Regions from separate parts of the Lysinibacillus sp. G4S2 genome, predicted to be linked through region 2. Evidence: predicted binding sites of a transcription regulator. Region 2 holds the regulator's gene; each other region holds the start of a gene.
What was found. The regulator CtsR, encoded in region 2, represses protease genes until heat stress. The targets are predictions, from matches to a motif close to ATGGTCAATAAAGGTCAAACA.

Region 1 (6,875 bases), 4.5 Mb from region 2:
GGTACAGAAATTGCGATGAACGGTGAAACAAAGCCGGATACGCATCAAAGCTTTAACTTTAAAACAGATGAAGAATTAATCGACTATATTAAAAATGTCCAATCTTTACGTAATCAATCTGCTACATTACGCAAAGGTGATTTTGAAGTTCTCAAAAATGAAGACGGCCTACTTGTATTTACACGTACATCCGATGAAGAGAAATGGGTCATCATGGTTAACAATACTAGTAAAACACAACGCTTTGATTTAACACCAGCTCAGGTTGGTGAAGGAAAAATGCTAAATGGTATTTTAAATGAAGAAAAAGTTCGTATTAATGAAAAAGACGTTTATCCAGTTATTTTAAATCGCGAAATGGTAGAGGTTTATCAAGTTAAGAAAGATGATGGTTTCAATATTCCGTATATGGTCGCTCTAGGATTAGTATGGGTAATATTCATAGGATTTGTAGTTGTTATTATGAAACGAGGTAAAGTACGACGTCAGGAGCAAGATGCTCAATAATAATATGAAAACCCCCTCTGCACTTTTATTATTTAAGTGTGAAGGGGGTTTTTGTTAAGCTTGATAGCTTTTATTCGTAAAGAAGATGGCAATTGTACCTGGTCCAACATGGGAGCCGATCGCTGAACCAATCATTGTTACTTGGATGGCTTTTGGAGAAAATCTTTCTTGGATAGAAGCCTTTACATCGTTGGCAAAGTCTATATCATCACTATGGCTAATGCCAACTACTTTTTCAGAGAAGTTCCCGCCACGTTCCTGCATTAAATCTAACATGCGAGTGAGGGCTTTTTTGCGTCCGCGTGATTTTTCGAGGGGCACAAGCTTACCGTCCTCTACATTTAAAATAGGTTTAATGCTTAGAAGCCCTCCAAGAAATGCGCTTGCCTTTGATACACGTCCACCTTTAGCGAGGTAATCTAAATCCTCAACTGTGAATATGTGTTCCATTTGTGAGGCAAGGGCAGTGATTTTTGCTTCAATTTCCTTCAATGAAGCACCTGTATTTCGAAGTCGGACTGCTTCCTCGACTACTTGGCCAAAACCTAATGAAGCACATTTAGAATCGATGATCGCTAATTTTAATGATGGATATTGCTCTTGTACTTGATTGCGAACCATGACTGCAGTATTATAGGTGCCTGATAATTCAGATGAAATGGCAATATAGATGCCTTCCTCTTCATTTTTTGCTAGATTTTCAAAATGCTTGAGAAAAAGCTCTGGTGACACTTGGGATGTTTTTGGGCGATCACCTTGACGAATAGCATCGTAAATTTCTATGGAATCAATCGAAATGACATCATCATATTCTTTATTGTTCAATAGCACTCTTAGTGGAAGAAGTTCAATATTGTTTTCTTCGAAGTAAGATTTCGATAAATCACATCCACTATCAGTAAAAATCTTCATCATTTGTCCCCCTAATTTAACATTCTTTTAACTCTATATGAAAAGTTTTTAAATACGTATACATAGCAGGCAAACAAGTGTCGAGATTTCTCGTCACCTATGCTTCTCTAAATTAATTTCTAGTATTATAGATAAATAATCATATCGAGTTTTAGTATCGTTCAGGATTGATTGAGAGAACTTTATTCAGTAAGTACTCATTCGTGTTAAATGGTACTTCTGAATAAAGTTAAATCATAAAAATGGGAATATTAATTTGAACTTACTATTTAATTATGTTAATTTCAAGCGTTCAATGAGTATTTTAGCGATACCATCGTCATTATTGGTTGTGGTAATTTCATTGGCAATATTTTTTAAAGTAGGAATGCCATTTCCCATTGCAACACCAAGTCCTGCATATTCAATCATTTCTAAATCATTATCTTCATCACCGAATGCGATAATACGCTCTCGTGGGATACCTAAATCCTTTGCTACATGAGCGATTCCCACTGCTTTATTTAAGCCACGGCGAACAATCTCAATAATATGAAATGGTGCACCCCAGCGACGATGTTCAATGACCTCTGCATGAACAGCATGTAAATGATCACGAATAACCATTGAATTCATATCATTAGCTTGAATCAGTAAACTAGTTGGGTTGTCTAGTAAATGAGTATATAGATCCCCATGAGTAATTTTGGGATTCCCCATATTAAAAATATTTAATATCCGTTCATCCTCTGTATGCACGTAAATATCGTCCTTAACTTCCGCAATAATATTTTCGTACTCATAGCTATTAATGGAATCGACGACATCATGCACAACACTTAAATCTATTGGTGTGTGCATATGGTGCCAAGAAGCATTTTTTGGGTGATGCACATATGCTCCATTGAAATTTACAATGGGTGTTTTCAGGTCAAGCTCCTTGTAGTAAATATCACTCGCACGATAAGGGCGGCCTGTAGCAATCATCACTTGATGACCTTGTTCCTTTGCCTGCAATAATGTATTTTTAGTTTTTGTGGAAATTTGTTGTTGGTCTGTTAATAACGTACCATCTAAGTCTAAAACGATTAAATGTGGTTTCATAGCTCATTGCCCCTTTCCTATAGTTTGAATAGTATCTCTTTGTCATCCGTTCGTCAAAATTTTGTCACATTGGAAAAAGTTTGCTAACATAAAGATGAGACAGTAATAGGGAGTGACAAAGATGATTGTTGAGAAAGAAACGTGGGGAAATATTCCTTTATTACATATACATACTGAAAATATGAATGAAGAAACCCCGGTAGTAATTTTCATACATGGCTTTATGAGTGCAAAAGAACATAACTTACATTATGCATATCAATTAGTAGATAAAGGGGTGCGTGTCCTATTACCAGATGCAAAATTACATGGTGACCGTAGTGAAGGTCTAACTGAGATGCAATTGAGCTTACAGTTTTGGGATATTGTTTTAAATTCTATTCATGAAGTTGAACAATTATATAATGAATTAAAGAATAAACAATTATTAGTGAATGATAAAATTGGCATCGCTGGTACATCGATGGGTGGAATAGTGACGTCAGGCTGCTTAAAGCTTTATGATTGGATTAAAACAGCTGCAGTATGTATGGGTGCGCCAGGTTTTATTAAATTAGGTGAATATCAATTACAACAGTTCACTAATAACGGTGTTAATTGGCCAATGTCCGAAGAACAGGTACAGCAAACAAATGAACTGCTAGCTAAATATGATATTAGTCTAACACCAGAAAAATTTGCAGGACGACCTGTACTATTTTGGCATGGGGAATTAGATAAAACTGTACCTTTCAAAGATACGTATAAGTTTTATTTAACTTTATGCCAATACTATGAAACAAATCCGGAAGACTTAAAATTTTTGGCAAATAAAAAAGCAGGCCACGCAGTATCACGAGACGGTATGTTAGCAGCAACTGAATGGCTTGCACAGCATTTGGCATAATAAGATGCATCTGCTATGATTAAGTTAACACTGTGATGGAAGGAGAAATACAGATGGATCAAGATATGAAAGACAGCATGTTCGGTGCATTAGAAAATGTAATTGACCCTGAGCTTGGTATTGATATCGTCAACTTAGGTTTAGTATATGATGTAGATTTAGATGAAGAAGGTGTAGCAACGGTTACAATGACGCTAACATCTATGGGCTGCCCAATGGGACCTGTTATTGTTGATCAAGTGAATACAGCATTAGGTGAGCTTCCGGAGGTAAAAAGTACAAATGTTAATATTGTATGGAATCCACCGTGGTCAAAAGATAGAATGTCTCGCTACGCAAAAATGGCATTAGGTGTACGATAAGTCCGCTTAGAGCACATGAAAGAGGCTGGGACAAAACTGGTCAAAACCTTAAAAAGCGTGAGAAATCAATTGTAGAAACGTTGATTTCTCGCGCTTTTCTGATGTTATCGGCGGTTTTCTTGATGATATCAGCGGTTGTAGGCATTTTATCAGCGGTTTTCTCGAATTTATCAGCGATTGTCGGCGTTTTATCAGCGGTATCACGAAGTTATCAGCGATTGTAGGGGTTTTATCAGCGATATCACGAAATTATCAGCGATATCACGAAGTTAACCTCAATTGTCAGCATTTTATCAGCGATTTTCTCGAAGTTATCAGCGATATCACGAAGTTATCAGCGATTGTAGGCATTTTATCAACGATCGGTATTTTGGAGCATCGAGCCGCTACGCTTTCGCACATGAAAAACATTGTTGCCGCTACCACTACGCTTTCGCCCAGAAACACATCTTGTTGCTGTCGCTACGTTAGCACTACGCTTTCGCCCAGAAACCCCATTGTTGCTACCGCTACGCTTTCGCACAGAAACACATCTTGCTGAAGTTTCGTTTTATCACAATAAATTAGAGTGACATGTCAGAAGATATATACTTAGTGAAGCGGCTCATCGAACGCCCCCAGGAAGCTCTGCTCTGCGCGAAAGCGAGGCGTCAGCTACAAAGCGCCCAGCCGGAACGGAAATCAACCCCTCATTTTGCCAATGAGCCATGCTTTAACGGCATAGTTTTTCTAAAACATAAAATCCCCGCTTATAACGGTAAGCGGGGATTAGCGTATTAATCGATACGACATATTTGTAACGGACAATTCTCACAGGCGATTTCATCCTTTAAAAATTGTAAATCGTGAATGGTTATATAACTCTTTTCGAAGGAAATAATATTGTGTTTCTTTAAATCATTAAGCATGCGATTGATCATTTCTCTACTCGTCGCACATAAATTAGCAAATTCAGTATTTGTTAATGGGAAATCAATAAAAACGTTGCCATTTTCTAAAGGCTTACCATAAGTGTTCGTAAGACGGATGAGCGTTGAAAATAAAGCGCCTTTTTTACCGTTTAAAACTAGATCACGCAAACGACTTTGATGCTTTAAATTTTCTGTTTGCAACCACTTCATATATTCCACCATTAAATTAGGTTGTTCTACTAATAAAAGTTCCAATGATTTAAGGCTTAGAACATATAAACTAGAGGGTTCTAATACTTTAGCAGTCATGGAATGATACGTAAAGTTACAAAATAATGAGCCTTCACCAATCATACTATCTGGACCACAAATTCGAATTGTTAGTTCCTTCCCGTTCTCAGTTTCCTGACTAATCGAGATAGCTCCTGTTTTTATATAGTATATTTCTTTCGCACGTTCGCCTTCTAAAAAAATTTTACTATCCTTATTCACTTTAATAAAAACACCGTGCTTTTGAAAAAGATCGTGAAATTGCTCTTGCATATTATCCATTAAAACCATATGTCCAACACATCTCTTTCTTTTTGTAATAAGTGGCTGTTTATTACAAAAGGATGGTGAATAATTTCGATACTAAATCTAAGAAACATGCTTTTATTATAGCGTAACTTTTCAGGTAGAAGTGAAGGAATTTTAGAGCTTATTCTTTGCTAAGGTTTGTCGTTTGTTGTAAAATAAAGTTAGTCAGAAAAGGTCAAACATTTTTCATTAAACAGAATGGCAAACGGGATTCCGCTAACATTATTCAAAAGGAGTGCTAAATATGCAATTTCAACAAACAGATAATAAAAAACCATTGGAGCAATTTGGACGTAATTTGATTGAAGAAGTGAAAAACGGCAAAATGGACCCGGTTATCGGTCGTGACGAAGAAATTCGTAATGTTATTCGTATTTTAACGCGTAAAACGAAAAATAACCCTGTCTTAATAGGTGAGCCAGGTGTTGGTAAAACAGCAATCGTAGAAGGGTTAGCTCAACGTATTGTCAAAGGTGATGTACCTGAGGGATTAAAAGATTGCGTATTGTACGAGCTTGATATGAGTGCTTTAATAGCGGGTGCTAGTTATCGAGGTCAATTTGAAGAACGCTTAAAAGGTGTACTTAAAGAAGTGAAGGAATCTGAAGGGCGTATCATTTTATTTATTGATGAAATTCATACAATAGTTGGTGCAGGTAAAACGGATGGGGCAATGGATGCTGGGAATATGTTAAAGCCAATGCTTGCACGAGGAGAGTTACATTGTATCGGTGCTACAACATTAGATGAATACCGTATGTATATTGAAAAAGACCCTGCTTTAGAGCGTCGTTTTCAACAAGTACTTGTACGTGAACCATCTATTGAAGATACAGTTTCCATTTTACGTGGCTTAAAAGAGCGCTTTGAGTTACATCATGCGGTACGTATTCATGACCGAGCAATTGTAGCGGCAGCAGAGCTTTCGAATCGCTATATTACAGAGCGCTTCTTGCCGGATAAAGCCATTGATTTAATAGATGAAGCATGTGCAATGATTCGAACAGAAATTGATTCCATGCCACAGGAATTGGATGCAGTAAAGCGCCGTATTATGCAGCTTGAAATTGAGGAACAAGCACTGCGTAAGGAAAAGGACGAGGCAAGTAAAAAGCGTCTAGAGCAACTACGTGAGGAATTAACAAAGCTAAAAGAATCCTCTGAGGGCATGCTTAAACAATGGGAAACTGAAAAAGCAGCGTTACATGCCATTCAGAAAAAACGTGAAACGCTTGATAAATACCGCCATGACTTAGATGAAGCAGAAAGTAAATATGATTTAAATAAAGCAGCTGAACTACGTCATGGGAAAATGCCTACACTTGAAAAGGAAATTCAAGAGATGGAAAAACAATTAGAGAATGGTACGGAATCACGTATTTTACGCGAAGAGGTAACAGCTGATGAAATCGCGTCTATTGTTTCACGATGGACAGGAATACCGGTGACAAAATTAGTAGAAGGTGAGCGCGAAAAATTATTGCGTTTAAAAGATACATTACATGAACGTGTTATCGGTCAGGACAATGCCGTACAGCTTGTCACAGAAGCGGTATGGCGTGCGCGGGCTGGTATCAAAGATCCACATCGACCAATTGGTAGCTTTTTATTCTTAGGACCAACTGGTGTTGGTAA
Region 2 (6,875 bases):
TCTCAGCGAGCTGTAAAATTTCATTGCCGCTTCCTGAACCAACGATTAAAAAATCAGCTTTCTCGGGTAATGTAGATTGATAAAAGGTTTGTGTTAAACGCAGCATCGCATCATAACTAGGTAGCGTACGGCGAATGCCTTTTTCATATTCGTTTGCAAGTGTGTTATTAAATTCCATTGAGTATCACATGCCTTTCAAAAATTTTATATATATCCAATTAAAATGTTGAAACTATCTAGGGTATAAATCCGTAAATAAAGTACATAAAACAAAATAAAATGATAAGGAAGGATTGATATAAATGGAAACAAAATGGTCTAAGGTAATCATACACGCAAGTGCGTTTTTCGCGCCATGGATAGTACCAATTATATTTTTCTTAATTAGTTCTGATGAAGAAATAAAAGCAATCTCCGTCCAAGCATTGCTGTTCCAAATTATAATGTGGGTTTTAATTGCAATTTCAAGTATTTTAAGCTTTTTACTAATTGGTATTCCGTTCTTAATTATCTTCGGAATTATGTTATTCGTTGTCCCAATTATCGGTATTGTGAAGGCTTTATCTGATATGCCTTGGCGTTATCCAATTGTTGGTCGTTGGGTATAATTTTTATAGACGCAAGTATATGCTAGTGGCATATGCTTGCGTTTTTTTCATTGATGATAAGGGTAAATTATAGGTATGAGCGGGGCTTTCGACATTTCAGTGTGCGAAATAATTGCAATTATTTTCAAGCGTTTTGTATAATATACTCAAAGAAAGTCAAAGATAGTCAAAGTCAGTGGAGTAAGCGAGGTGTATTCCTAAAATGCGTAATATATCAGACATCATAGAAGGCTACTTAAAGCAAGTACTTGAATTAGGTGGAGAAGGGCATATTGAAATAAAACGTAGTGAAATTGCAGATAAATTTCAGTGCGTGCCCTCACAAATAAATTATGTAATTAATACAAGATTTACTGCCGAACGAGGTTACCTTGTTGAAAGCAAACGTGGTGGTGGTGGATACATTCGAATTTTACGTGTCCGTGCGAATTCACAAATTGATCTAATCGACGATGTCCTCAGGCAAATTGAAGGTGGGGCATCGCAAACAATGGCAGAAGATTTAGTTTATCGACTAATTGATGAGCAGGTAATTTCAAAGCGAGAAGCGAAAATAATGTTAGCGGCAGTTGATCGCTCAACTATAGATTTGCAACTCCCTTTACGGGATAACATTCGGTCAAGAATATTACGAGCGATGCTAACAACGATTAAATATGAACAGCAAAAATAAAAGAGGTGATGGAAATGATTTGCGAACATTGTAAGCAACGTAATGCAACAGTTACCGTAACACAAGTTCAAAGTGGTCAAAAGGTGGAGCATCATTATTGTGACGTCTGCGCCTCTCAGTTCCATCCATTTCATGCAGAATTTAAACAGGAGCCAGTATCAATACAACAGCTATTATCCAATTGGTTTGGCTCACCTTCGTGGCAGCAACAAAAAGTAGGTGAAAAACAGCAGGCGCAACCACAACCGCAAACCTGTCCACAATGTGGATTTACGTATAAACAGTTTTTAAAAGAAGGTAAATTTGGATGCCCTAGCTGCTATGACACCTTTAGCGAGCACTTACCGAAGCTCTTTAACCGTATCCAGGCTGGTCCTCAACATATAGGGAAAATGCCTGGTGCCAGGAGCAATGTTTATGTTATCAAAAAGCAAATTGAAGATATTCGTAAACGTATGAAGGTTGCTGTAGATGAAGAACATTTTGAAGAGGCAGCCAAGCTTCGTGATGAAGCCAAGGAACTTGAGAAGCAGCTACAATTTGAAGGCGGTGATGTGTCGTGATGATTGAATCGTTTTTAGAACGTGCAACACCAATATGGATGAGTGTAGAGGACGATTATTCAGATATTGTCATTAGTACACGCATCCGTCTTGCTCGAAATTTAGATGGTTATCGCTTTCCATTAGCTTTTACAGAGAATGAGGCATTACAGGTGGAGCAGGCAGTTACACATGCAATAAAGGATAGTACGAAACTTCAAGAAAATTACTCTTATTTTGCTATTAAGGATTTAACATCTTTACAGCGTCAAATACTTGTTGAAAAACATTTAATTAGTCCTCAGCTTGCAAAAAAAGAGCTAGTGGGTTCCATACTTTTATCTGATGACGAATCAACTAGCATTATGGTGAACGAAGAAGACCATTTACGCATTCAATGTATGGCGGCCAGTTTTCAACTTCAAAAAGCATATGAACAGGCCAATAAAATTGATCGTATCTTAGAGAAAGCATTGCCTTTTGCATTTCGAGATACATTTGGTTATTTAACAAGCTGTCCAACAAATATTGGTACTGGTTTGCGAGCATCTGTCATGATGCACCTACCAGCCCTTACACTCACAGGTCAGATGAATCAAATCATTAATGCAATGACACGATTAGGAATGACAGTGAGGGGAATATATGGAGAAGGTAGTGAAAATTTAGGTAATGTTTACCAAGTGTCGAATCAGATTACACTAGGAAAAACAGAGGATGATATTTTAGCGGACATTCAAAGTGTCGCTGAAAAAATAATTCAGAAAGAACGGCATGCAAGAGGTAAGTTAATGGAAAAAGCAGAGCTTGCCCTAGAAGACCGCGTATACCGTGCTTTAGGTACCTTAACACATGCTCGAATTTTAACGAGTGAGGAAGCGGCTACTTGCCTATCAAATGTTCGTTTAGGGGTTGATTTACAGCTAATTAAAGGTATTAAAGCGACGACTTTAAACGAATGTGTTGTCAGTATGCAACCTGGATTTTTACAGCATTATGCAGGGGATGTTTTGCCACCTGCTGAGCGAGATCGCGCACGAGCTGAAATGCTTCGTGAGGCATTATTTCAAGAAAATATGAGTAAGCCTATTATTGGGGAAAAAGGAGAGGGTTCATTTGATGTTTAATCGTTTTACACAACGCGCGCAAAAAGTTTTACAGCTTGCACAAGAAGAGGCTATTCGTTGGAAACACGAATCAATTGGAACAGAGCATATTCTATTAGGGCTTATCCGTGAAGGCGGTGGTATTGCTGCAAAAGCATTGGAAGCCATTGATATTAGTCCTCAAATGATTGAAGCAGGTATTGAAGAGCTCGTAGGGAAAGGTAAAGAGGATGTTGGTCCAATTGTCCACTACACACCTCGAGCTAAAAAAGTAATAGAACTATCAGTCGATGAATCACGCAAATTAGGTCATTCTTATATAGGCACAGAGCATTTACTATTAGCACTTATTCGTGAGGGTGAAGGTATAGCGGCTCGTGTATTAAACAATGCTGGTGTCGGATTAAATAAAGCTCGTCAGCAAGTGCTATTGTTATTAGGTAATAACGATAATGCTCAATCTGGTCAACAAGCTGCACAGGCAGCAAATACACCAACATTAGATAGTCTTGCGCGTGATTTAACGCAAATTGCTCGTGAAGGCACTTTAGATCCGGTCATTGGTCGAAGCAAGGAAATTACTCGTGTTATCGAGGTACTGTCTCGCCGTACAAAAAATAACCCTGTACTGATCGGTGAGCCTGGTGTCGGTAAAACGGCTATTGCTGAAGGTTTAGCACAGCAAATTATTAATAATGAAGTGCCAGAAATCCTTCGCGACAAACGTGTTATGACACTTGATATGGGGACAGTTGTTGCTGGAACAAAATATCGTGGTGAATTTGAAGATCGCTTGAAAAAAGTAATGGATGAAATTCGCCAAGCAGGCAATGTTATTTTATTTATCGATGAATTGCATACATTAATCGGCGCAGGTGGTGCAGAAGGTGCCATTGATGCCTCAAATATTTTAAAACCATCTTTAGCTCGTGGTGAGCTTCAATGTATTGGTGCGACAACACTAGATGAATATCGTAAATATATTGAGAAGGATGCGGCATTAGAGCGTCGTTTCCAACCGATTCAAGTTGATGAGCCAACTGTAGAAGAAGCCATTCTAATTATTCAAGGCTTACGTGATCGTTATGAAGCACATCACCGTGTGAAAATTACCGATGAAGCAATTGAAGCGGCAGCGAAAATGGGAGACCGTTATATTTCTGATCGTTTCTTACCAGATAAGGCAATTGACTTAATCGATGAAGCGGGCTCTAAAGTACGTTTACGTTCATTCGCAGTGCCACCAAACTTAAAGGCACTTGAAGATAAACTTGAAAATGTACGCTCTGAAAAGAATGCAGCTGTCTCAGGTCAAGAATTTGAAAAGGCAGCGTCATTAAGAGATACAGAGCAAAAGCTAAAAGATGAAATTGAAACTACAAGAAAAAATTGGAAAGAAGAGCAAGGGAAAGCTGAATCAAAAGTTACAGTGGATGATGTAGCAGCGGTTGTTTCTATGTGGACTGGAATTCCAGTGTCAAAAATTGCTTCTGAAGAATCTTCTAAGTTATTACAGCTTGAAGAAGAGTTACACAAACGCGTTGTAGGTCAAGGAGAAGCAGTAGAAGCAATTTCTCGTGCCATTCGTCGTGCAAGAGCTGGCTTAAAAGATCCGAAACGACCAATTGGTTCATTTATTTTCTTAGGTCCTACTGGGGTTGGTAAAACAGAGCTTGCAAGAGCATTAGCTGAAGTTATGTTTGGCGATGAGGACGCAATGATTCGCGTTGACATGTCTGAGTACATGGAAAAACATTCGACTTCACGTTTAGTTGGTTCACCTCCGGGCTATGTAGGCTTTGATGATGGTGGTCAGCTAACAGAAAAGGTTCGTCGTAAACCATATTCTGTAGTATTGCTAGATGAAATTGAGAAGGCACATCCAGATGTTTTCAATATCTTACTGCAAGTACTAGAAGATGGCCGTTTAACGGATTCTAAAGGTCGTGTGGTAGATTTCCGTAACACAGTTGTTATTATGACATCAAACGTTGGTGCGGATGCTTTAAAATATCAGAAAAACCTTGGCTTCAATGTAGGTGGTACTGATACGAAGTATAAAGATATGAAGGGTACAATGCTGGAGGAATTGAAAAAAGCATTCCGTCCAGAATTCTTAAACCGTATCGATGAAATGATCGTCTTCCACTCACTAGAAAAAGAACACTTAAAAGAGATTGTTGCGATGATGGCGAATGCTTTAACAAAACGTCTGAAAGAGCAAGATATTACGTTAGAGTTAACGGATTCGGCTCTTGAGAAAATCGCTGAGGAAGGCTATGATCCTCAATATGGTGCTCGTCCACTACGCCGTGCATTACAAAAACAAGTAGAAGACCGTTTATCGGAAGAGCTACTGAAAGGTAATGTAGAGAAGGGCAATCAAGTTATCATTGATTATGTGAATGATGAGTTTGTTGTAAAGAAAAAAGAGGAAGTTTCTACTTCTAAATAATCGCGATTTAAAAAGACAGCAAGGCTTTAAGTGCCAAGCTGTCTTTTTTTATGTACAATAATAAATATAAGAACAAATATTCGAGGTGAAGGCGTTTTGGCAAAGAAAAAAACGAAATTTGTATGCTCAGGCTGTGGCTATGAATCTGCGAAATGGATGGGTAGATGCCCAGGGTGTGGGGAATGGAATAAGATGGTTGAAGAGATAGAGGTCGTTGCAAAAGGACCACGAGGGGCATTCCAACATTCTGCTACAGTTACCCAAAAGGCTCTCCCTATTATGCAGGTTGAAGCCGCTGAGGAATCACGAGTTGCAACAGAAATGAGTGAGCTTAACCGAGTGTTGGGTGGAGGCATCGTGCCAGGTTCTCTTGTATTAATCGGGGGTGATCCTGGGATTGGGAAGTCGACGTTATTATTACAAGTATCTGCATTACTTTCGAATAAGGGACATCGCGTGCTCTATATTTCTGGTGAGGAATCTATTCGTCAAACAAAGTTACGGGCGGAGCGTTTAGGCGTGATATCTCAGGAGCTTTATATATATTCTGAGACGAATTTAGAGTTTTTAAATCAGACGATTGATGATGTGCAACCAAAGTTTGTTATTGTCGACTCCATTCAAACCGTTTTTCATCCTGAGGTAACGAGTGCACCAGGTAGTGTATCACAGGTGCGTGAATGTACAGCGGAACTCATGCGAATCGCAAAAACAAAAGGAATTGCCATTTTTTTAGTGGGACATGTAACAAAAGAAGGGCAAATCGCAGGACCACGTATTTTAGAGCATATGGTTGATACGGTATTGTATTTCGAAGGAGAACGACATCATAATCACCGTATTTTACGTAGCCAAAAAAACCGCTTTGGCTCTACAAATGAAATTGCTATTTTTGAAATGCTTCAAGGAGGCCTAAAGGAAGTTTTAAATCCGTCTGAGTTGTTCTTACAGGAGCGTTCACAAGGAGCGGCAGGGTCGACAATTGTTGCATCAATGGAAGGTACACGACCAATTTTAGTTGAAATTCAGTCGCTTGTAACACCAACAAGCTTTAATTATCCGAAACGAATGGCAACAGGTGTCGATCAAAACCGTGTGCAACTGCTTATGGCAGTCCTTGAAAAGAGAATGGGGCTCATGCTACAGGCACAGGATGCATATATTAAAGTTGCTGGCGGTGTGAAGCTTGATGAGCCTGCAATTGATTTGGCGGTGTTGACAAGCATTGTTTCAAGCTTTAAGGATCAAGCTGTCGGAGCAACCGATTGCTTTATTGGGGAAGTAGGATTGACGGGAGAGGTGCGTCGAGTATCTCGTATTGAACAGCGTGTCATTGAGGCAGCGAAGCTCGGATTTAAACGAGCCTTCATACCAGCCTCGAATATCGGCGGCTGGGATTTTCCGCAAGGTATTGAAATAGTTGGTGTAGAAACAATAAAAGATGCATTGAATACTTGCTTTAGAGAGCTATAAAGAAGTTTGTGCATGTTG
Region 3 (6,875 bases), 800 kb from region 2:
TCCAGAACCGCCACCAAAACCACCAGGAAAACCGCCACGTCCACCTGAACGAGGTCCTCTTCCCCTACCATTTGACATAAATGTATAAATAATAAGTACTATAATAACGAGTAAAATAAACATCCACGTCGGCATTTCTTCATCGTCAACATTCTTTTCAGGTAGCTCTCCATCCCAATTGTATTCTTGTGCGACAGTTTGAAATACTTCAGCATACGTTGCTTTAAATGCCTTATCAATATTTCCAGCACTTGCATTTGGATAAAATGCTGTATCTAAAATGCGTCCCAGCTTGCCATCTGGTAATGCTCCTTCGAGACCTTGACCTACAGCAATGACGACATCATTATTGCCTTCACCTTGCCCAAATGTTGCTAATATTAAGACACCATTATTTTTTTCTTTATCACCAATGCCCCACGAACGAATCATTTTTGTAGCATACATTTTTGGTTCTTGGCCATTCATGTTATCTACAGTTACGATCATAATTTCAGCACCGGTGCCTTTGTCTAGCTGCTCTGAAAAACGATCAAGCTCTTTCTTCACCGAAGCAGACAAAACATTAGCAAAATCATGAATATACGTATTTTTCATCGGTGCAGGCATTGCTGCATTGGCAACCTTTATAGATAAAATACACATGGAACAAATGATTATAAATCGTGCGATAAAACGTTTCATTATTGTTTACCTGAATTGCTAAAATCTATAGATGGTGCCTTTTCAGCTCCCGCAGCTGCTTTGAAGTATTCTTTCTTTTCAAAGCCAAACATTCCTGCAATTAGATTTCCTGGGAAACGTTTGACCGATTTATTAAAAGTCTGCACTTCATTGTTGTAGTCTTCTCGAGCAACAGCTAAGCGGTTTTCTGTTCCAGCTAATTCATCCATTAATTGACGGAAATTCGCATCTGCCTTTAAATTTGGATAATTTTCAACGACTACTAGCAATCGACTAAGTGCCCCGTTCAATGCATCATTGGCTACCGCCTGTTCCTCTGGACTACGTGCACTCCCCATTTGTGCACGTGCCTCTGTAATGCTAGTAATAACTTCCTTCTCATGATTAGCGTATCCTTTAACAGATTCTACTATATTCGGAATCAAATCATAGCGACGTTGTAGCTGATTTTCGACTTGAGCCCATTTTGAATCAACACTTTCTTCGGCTGTTACAAGGCTATTGTATTTTGGAATAAATAGTAAGGCCAATACAACAAGAATAATAACGATAATCCCTATAGGTCCAAATATTTTTTTCAATTTACAACCTCCTTCGTCTTCTTTTCTATACCAACAGTAAAAAACATCTTTATTCTACATATATGCAAATACTTTATTGCCGTATGAAATTTGTCTAAAATGCCATACTTAGTACTGTAACAAACTATGATATTGAGGAGGCGCTTTTTTTGTCACAATCGTTTCATAACGAATCATCAAACCAAACATCATCATTCAACCAACAACAAAGCCTAAATCATGGTGGGCATGAACTAATGGACATGCATGAAACAATTGGCGAAATCATTGCTGGTATGAATCAATCCATTGTTTTACGTCCACATATTAAGGACCCTGAATTACTTAGCATTTTGGATCGTCAATATAATTTCACATTAGGTATGTACAATACTATTGTGGAATCATTTAAAACAGGTCATGATCCTTCTGTTCCTACAGGTCGCTATCAAATGGAGACAGGCAATAATTTTAAATTTGGATTAAATCCTGGCCAGCCTAAAAAACCGATGCAAAATGCAAGTGAACTCAACGATGAAGCAATTTCTGGCTTCCTATTAGGGGCTCAAAAAGGGGCAGCAAAATGTATGACCGCAGCGGCAACGGAAACTACAAACCCTGTAGTTCGACGCGTTGTTGCAGATAGTATTCCCAACTGCATCGAAATGGCATACGAATTATCTATTTACCAAAATATGCACGGCTACTATCAAGTACCACAATATTCTCAACAGGATATGCAAACGATGCTTAGTGCATACGACACTACAACAAATCCCCTTCATTAATTATAAAAACAAGAGCAGTCTCTACTGTGATGTCTATCACAAAGAGACTGCTCTTGTTTAATGAACTATAAAACTTTCCCTAAAAATGCTTTCGTTCGTTCGTTTTGAGGATTACCAAAAAGTTCCTTAGGTGTTCCCTCTTCAACAATATAGCCACCATCCATAAAGACAACACGATCTCCAACTTCACGAGCAAAGCCCATTTCATGTGTCACAACAATCATCGTCATTCCTTCAGCGGCTAGATTTTTCATAACATCTAGTACCTCTTTTACCATTTCGGGATCAAGTGCCGAAGTAGGTTCATCAAATAACATGGCCTTTGGTTTCATCGCTAAAGCACGAGCAATGGCAACACGTTGCTGCTGACCACCAGAAAGCTGCTCAGGGTAGTTATAAGCCTTACTATCAAGACCGACCTTTTTCAACAACTCATGTCCAAGTGCTTCCGCTTCTGCCCTACCCATTTTACGGATTTGCATCGGAGCCATCGTCACATTATCTATAACTGTCATGTGTGGGAATAAATTAAATTGTTGAAACACCATACCCACTTCAGCTCGTATCGCATTAATATTTGTTTTCGGATCATTAATCTTCACATTCTCGATATAAATGGCACCATCTGTTACTTCTTCTAACATATTAATGCAACGTAAAAATGTACTTTTCCCCGAACCTGAAGGGCCAATTACACAAACAACTTCCTTTTCTTGAATTTCATAATCAATACCTTTTAATACTTCCAATTTGCCGAAATATTTGTGTAAATTTTCAATTTTAATCATCGTGCTTCCCGCCCTTCTGTCTTACGAGGGACATAGCTATTACTAAATCGCTTTTCAATAAATGCTACAATCTTTGTTACACCATACGTTAAAATTAAATATAATACTGCTGCAACAATATATGGTTCCCAGAAACGGAAGCTCGCTCCTGCTACTACTTTACTTGCATATAAAATATCTGGAGCCGCAATAACGGTTACTAAAGATGAGTCTTTTAATAAAGCAATAAACTCATTACCTAACGGCGGAATCATTCGTCTAAAAGCTTGTGGTAAAATGACTTTTCGCATCGCTTGGTTATGTGTTAAGCCAAGAGAACGAGCTGCCTCCATTTGTCCTTTAGCAATACTTTGAATTCCCGCACGGAAAATCTCTGCATTGTATGCCGCACAGTTTAAAATAAGCGCCGTAATCCCTGACACCATATAGCCTAATGAATGTCCAAAAATAGTCGGTATCACCGCTAAGTGAATTAATAAAATTTGTACAAGCATCGGTGTCCCACGAAATAAATCTACGTACAGTTTACATGGCCAATAAATCCATTTTCTAGTCGATAATTTTCCAAGTCCTAAAAATAGCCCTAAAAGAATTCCGCCAAAATAACCACTGAGCGTTAAAATTAGCGTCACACCAATACCACGTATAAACATATCACGGTAGTTCCAGACTATGTCCCAGCGTAAGTCAAAGATGTCCATCCGAAAACCCCACTTCCCCTTTTAATTCCATCAAAAATCAATTTCGCATTGGCGTAATTGTTGCTGTCGCTTTGCTTTCGCAACAGAGAACATTTGTTGCTGTCGCTTTGCTTTCGCAACAGAGAACATTTGTAGCTGTAGCTGCCGATTTGCTTTCGCTACAATAACATTTTGCTATATGAAAATAAATGAGCCGCTAGCATAACTATACTAGTGGCATCATGTATTTATTATTACTTAAATTCTGTTCCTGTAATTTCTTTTAATTTACCGTTTTCTTTAATTTTTTTCAGACCTTCATTTAATAGGTTTAACAGCTCTTTATTCCCTTTTTGAACCATAAATCCATAATATTCTTTTTCAAATGCGTCATCTTTAACTACTTTAAGCTTTTCTTTTGGATGTGCCTTAATATATTCATAAACTACCGCATTATCACCAATTGTTGCGTCTACGTTTCCATTTAGCATCTCTTGAATAGCAATTGGTTGGGTTTCAAATGCCATAATATTTGTACTTGATTCACCTTGAAGCTTTTTAGCAGCTTCATGACCAGTAGCATTAATTTGTACCGAAATCTTTTTATCTTTTAAATCATCTAAAGATTTAATCTTTGAATCTTCCTTTACAACGATTACTAATTGAGATTCATAATATGGCTCAGTAAAGTCAAATGACTCTTTACGCTTTTTATTAATAGTTATCCCAGATGCACCGATATCTGTTTCACCATTCTTAATTGTTTGGAATACAGGCTCCCAACCAATATTTTGCCATTCCACTTCAAATCCCATTTCATCAGCAATCGCCTTTAAAATATCGACATCAATTCCTACAACATTACCTTTATCATCAAGCGATTCGAATGGTGCAAAAGTAGCTTCTGTTCCTACCTTATAAACTTTTTTACCACTTTCACCTTCGGATGGCTCGCTACCAGATGATGTCTTTTCTTTTGCGCCACAACCTGCTAAAACTATTGCAAATGCTGCGACGACCACAAGTAACATAGATAAACTTTTTTTCATAGCTACTCCCCCTAATTCGATTGTTTTCCGAAACACACTTAATATTTTAGTCAATTCGGAAACTTTAGACTATTAGGTCAATTATAGTGACATTATTCTCTTTAGACAATAACATTCTGTATAAAAGTAATTATTTTTTCATAAAAATTTATTTCGTTTGGGTTTTTTAGCAGAAAACGGCATTAATAAACGGAAATCTAACCTAAAATGTATATTTATACATATCAGAACTATGCCCAAGGTAGATGTTTTTTGGCAAAAAAAAAAGAATCCCCTCAGATAGGATTCTTTTTTCCGACTAGTACACTAGTCTTCACGTACAGTATGTTCACTAAAAAATAATTTGGAGTTGTTGCTTTTTTGAAGGTTTGAAAGGAACACATACGGGAATAATGCTAACTAGATAGTATTCCCATTATTTTCCCCTCTTCTCCACTAAGCAGGCTGCTAAACTACTTATTAGGAGAATGAGCTATAAAAATAAATCAATTAATCAGTAAAATGGCGCCCTCGGAGGGAATCGAACCCCCAGTGCAAGAACCGGAATCTTACGTGTTATCCATTACACCACGAGGGCAATTAAGACCACAAAAAAAAAGTACTCACTCTAGGCTTTATGAAAAGCATGATGTAGATAATCCTCATTTGAAGCATACCTGCAAAATAGTGTACTGTACTTTAACTTATGACCTTATCAATTATACAAACCTATTGCTCATAATTCAACTATAGAATGCAAAAGATTTTAATTTTTTTTAGGCTCTTCACCAAAATATATAGTTGACCGCGCATGACTACGACCGGACGCTTTAGGCAGACGTTGCCTGAGCCTTTTCGTCGCCCGTACTTCGCAATACTTTTTAAGCAAGATCAGATTTTTGTATCGATCCATTTTTTATTTAATTTATTTCACTTTAACAGGGTTAATATTTGACCTTCCCTGACTATAATGTGTATGATAAGGATACAGCTGAAACACAACGGATGTTTTTCAGCAAAAGTATTCGAATTTAGTTTTTTAAGGAGGATTTAACATGAATTTAATTCCTACAGTTATTGAACAAACAAGTCGTGGTGAACGTGCGTATGACATCTATTCACGACTACTAAAAGACCGTATTATCCTATTAGGAAGTGCAATTGACGACAATGTTGCTAACTCAATTGTTGCTCAACTTCTATTCCTACAAGCAGAAGATCCAGATAAAGATATCTCTCTTTACATTAACTCACCAGGTGGATCTATCACTGCTGGTATGGCAATTTATGACACAATGCAAATCATCAAGCCGAAAGTACAAACAATTTGTATTGGTATGGCAGCATCTATGGGTGCTTTCCTACTTGCTGCAGGTGAACCTGGTAAACGCTTCGCATTACCGAATGCTGAAGTAATGATTCACCAACCTCTTGGCGGAGCACAAGGTCAAGCAACTGAAATCGAAATCGCTGCAAAACGTATTTTATTCTTACGTGAAAAATTAAATGGTATTTTATCAGAACGCACGGGTCAACCGCTTGAAGTTATTTCAAGAGATACAGATCGCGATAACTTCATGACTGCTGAGCGTGCAAAAGAATACGGCTTAATCGACCATATTATGGATCGTAGCGACCGTAAATAAAAATAAGGACATCTCAGATTTATTATTTCTGAGATGTCTTTTTTGGTTCTACATATAATGTTGGGATGTTTTATCCGTCGTTGCGATAGGTCTATCCGTCGTTCTGGCGGCGCTTTCCGTCGCTTGGATAGTTCTTTCCGTCACTTTAATTTCTATCCGTCGCTTTGATTTCTATCCGTCACTCTGGCGGCTCTTTCCGTCGTTGCGATTGTTCTATCCGTCACTTTGATGATTCTTTCCGTCGCTTGGATAGTTCTTTCCGTCGCTTTAATTTCTATCCGTCGCTCTGGCGGCTCTTTCCGTCGCTTTGATAGTTCTATCCGTCGCTTGGATGATTCTTTCCGTCGCTTGGATAGTTCTTTCCGTCACTTTAATTTCTATCCGTCGCTCTGGCGGCTCTTTCCGTCGCTCCGATAGTTCTATCCGTCGCTTGGATGATTCTTTCCGTCGCTTGGATTTCTTTCCGTCACTCTGTTAGCTCTTTCCATCGCTTCGAGCCTTTTCTTTCCCTCGCTTTGGCCCTTCTATCCGTCACGTCGGCCCTTCTATCCACGTTTTTGGCCCTTCTATCCACGTTTTTTCCCTTTCTATCCACGATTTCGGCTCTTCTATCCGCCGCGACCTTTTCTTTCCTTCACTTTGGCCCTTCTATCCGGCATTTCGGCTTTTCTATCCACGTTTTTGGCCCTTCTATCCACGTT

Region 1: a site for CtsR is predicted at 5,402-5,422, ahead of QUF91_RS04590 (ATP-dependent Clp protease ATP-binding subunit). Genes of this name have one in related genera too.
Region 3: a site for CtsR is predicted at 5,477-5,497, ahead of clpP (ATP-dependent Clp endopeptidase proteolytic subunit ClpP). Genes of this name have one in related genera too.

The regions. Positions count from the first base shown of each region.
Region 1 covers NZ_JAUCFJ010000002.1:888,003-894,877, forward strand. The annotation lists gene QUF91_RS04550 (alpha-amylase family glycosyl hydrolase) at 1-507, shown strand, start outside; gene QUF91_RS04555 (DegV family protein) at 562-1,419, opposite strand; gene QUF91_RS04560 (Cof-type HAD-IIB family hydrolase) at 1,693-2,502, opposite strand; gene QUF91_RS04565 (prolyl oligopeptidase family serine peptidase) at 2,624-3,388, shown strand; gene QUF91_RS04570 (metal-sulfur cluster assembly factor) at 3,442-3,750, shown strand; gene QUF91_RS04575 (hypothetical protein) at 4,106-4,273, opposite strand; gene QUF91_RS04580 (hypothetical protein) at 4,324-4,530, shown strand; gene QUF91_RS04585 (Crp/Fnr family transcriptional regulator) at 4,527-5,213, opposite strand; gene QUF91_RS04590 (ATP-dependent Clp protease ATP-binding subunit) at 5,485-6,875, shown strand, end outside.
Region 2 covers NZ_JAUCFJ010000002.1:5,341,411-5,348,285, reverse strand. The annotation lists gene QUF91_RS27305 (class I SAM-dependent methyltransferase) at 1-178, opposite strand, end outside; gene QUF91_RS27300 (DUF4870 domain-containing protein) at 303-608, shown strand; gene QUF91_RS27295 (CtsR family transcriptional regulator) at 811-1,281, shown strand; gene QUF91_RS27290 (UvrB/UvrC motif-containing protein) at 1,296-1,844, shown strand; gene mcsB (protein-arginine kinase McsB) at 1,841-2,950, shown strand; gene QUF91_RS27280 (ATP-dependent Clp protease ATP-binding subunit) at 2,940-5,384, shown strand; gene radA (DNA repair protein RadA) at 5,481-6,857, shown strand.
Region 3 covers NZ_JAUCFJ010000002.1:4,544,231-4,551,105, forward strand. The annotation lists gene QUF91_RS23185 (TPM domain-containing protein) at 1-684, opposite strand, end outside; gene QUF91_RS23190 (LemA family protein) at 684-1,265, opposite strand; gene QUF91_RS23195 (spore coat protein) at 1,415-2,032, shown strand; gene QUF91_RS23200 (amino acid ABC transporter ATP-binding protein) at 2,098-2,820, opposite strand; gene QUF91_RS23205 (amino acid ABC transporter permease) at 2,817-3,521, opposite strand; gene QUF91_RS23210 (basic amino acid ABC transporter substrate-binding protein) at 3,755-4,549, opposite strand; tRNA gene QUF91_RS23215 (tRNA-Arg) at 5,052-5,126, opposite strand; gene clpP (ATP-dependent Clp endopeptidase proteolytic subunit ClpP) at 5,584-6,174, shown strand; gene QUF91_RS23225 (hypothetical protein) at 6,217-6,342, shown strand; gene QUF91_RS23230 (hypothetical protein) at 6,339-6,485, shown strand; gene QUF91_RS23235 (hypothetical protein) at 6,482-6,652, shown strand.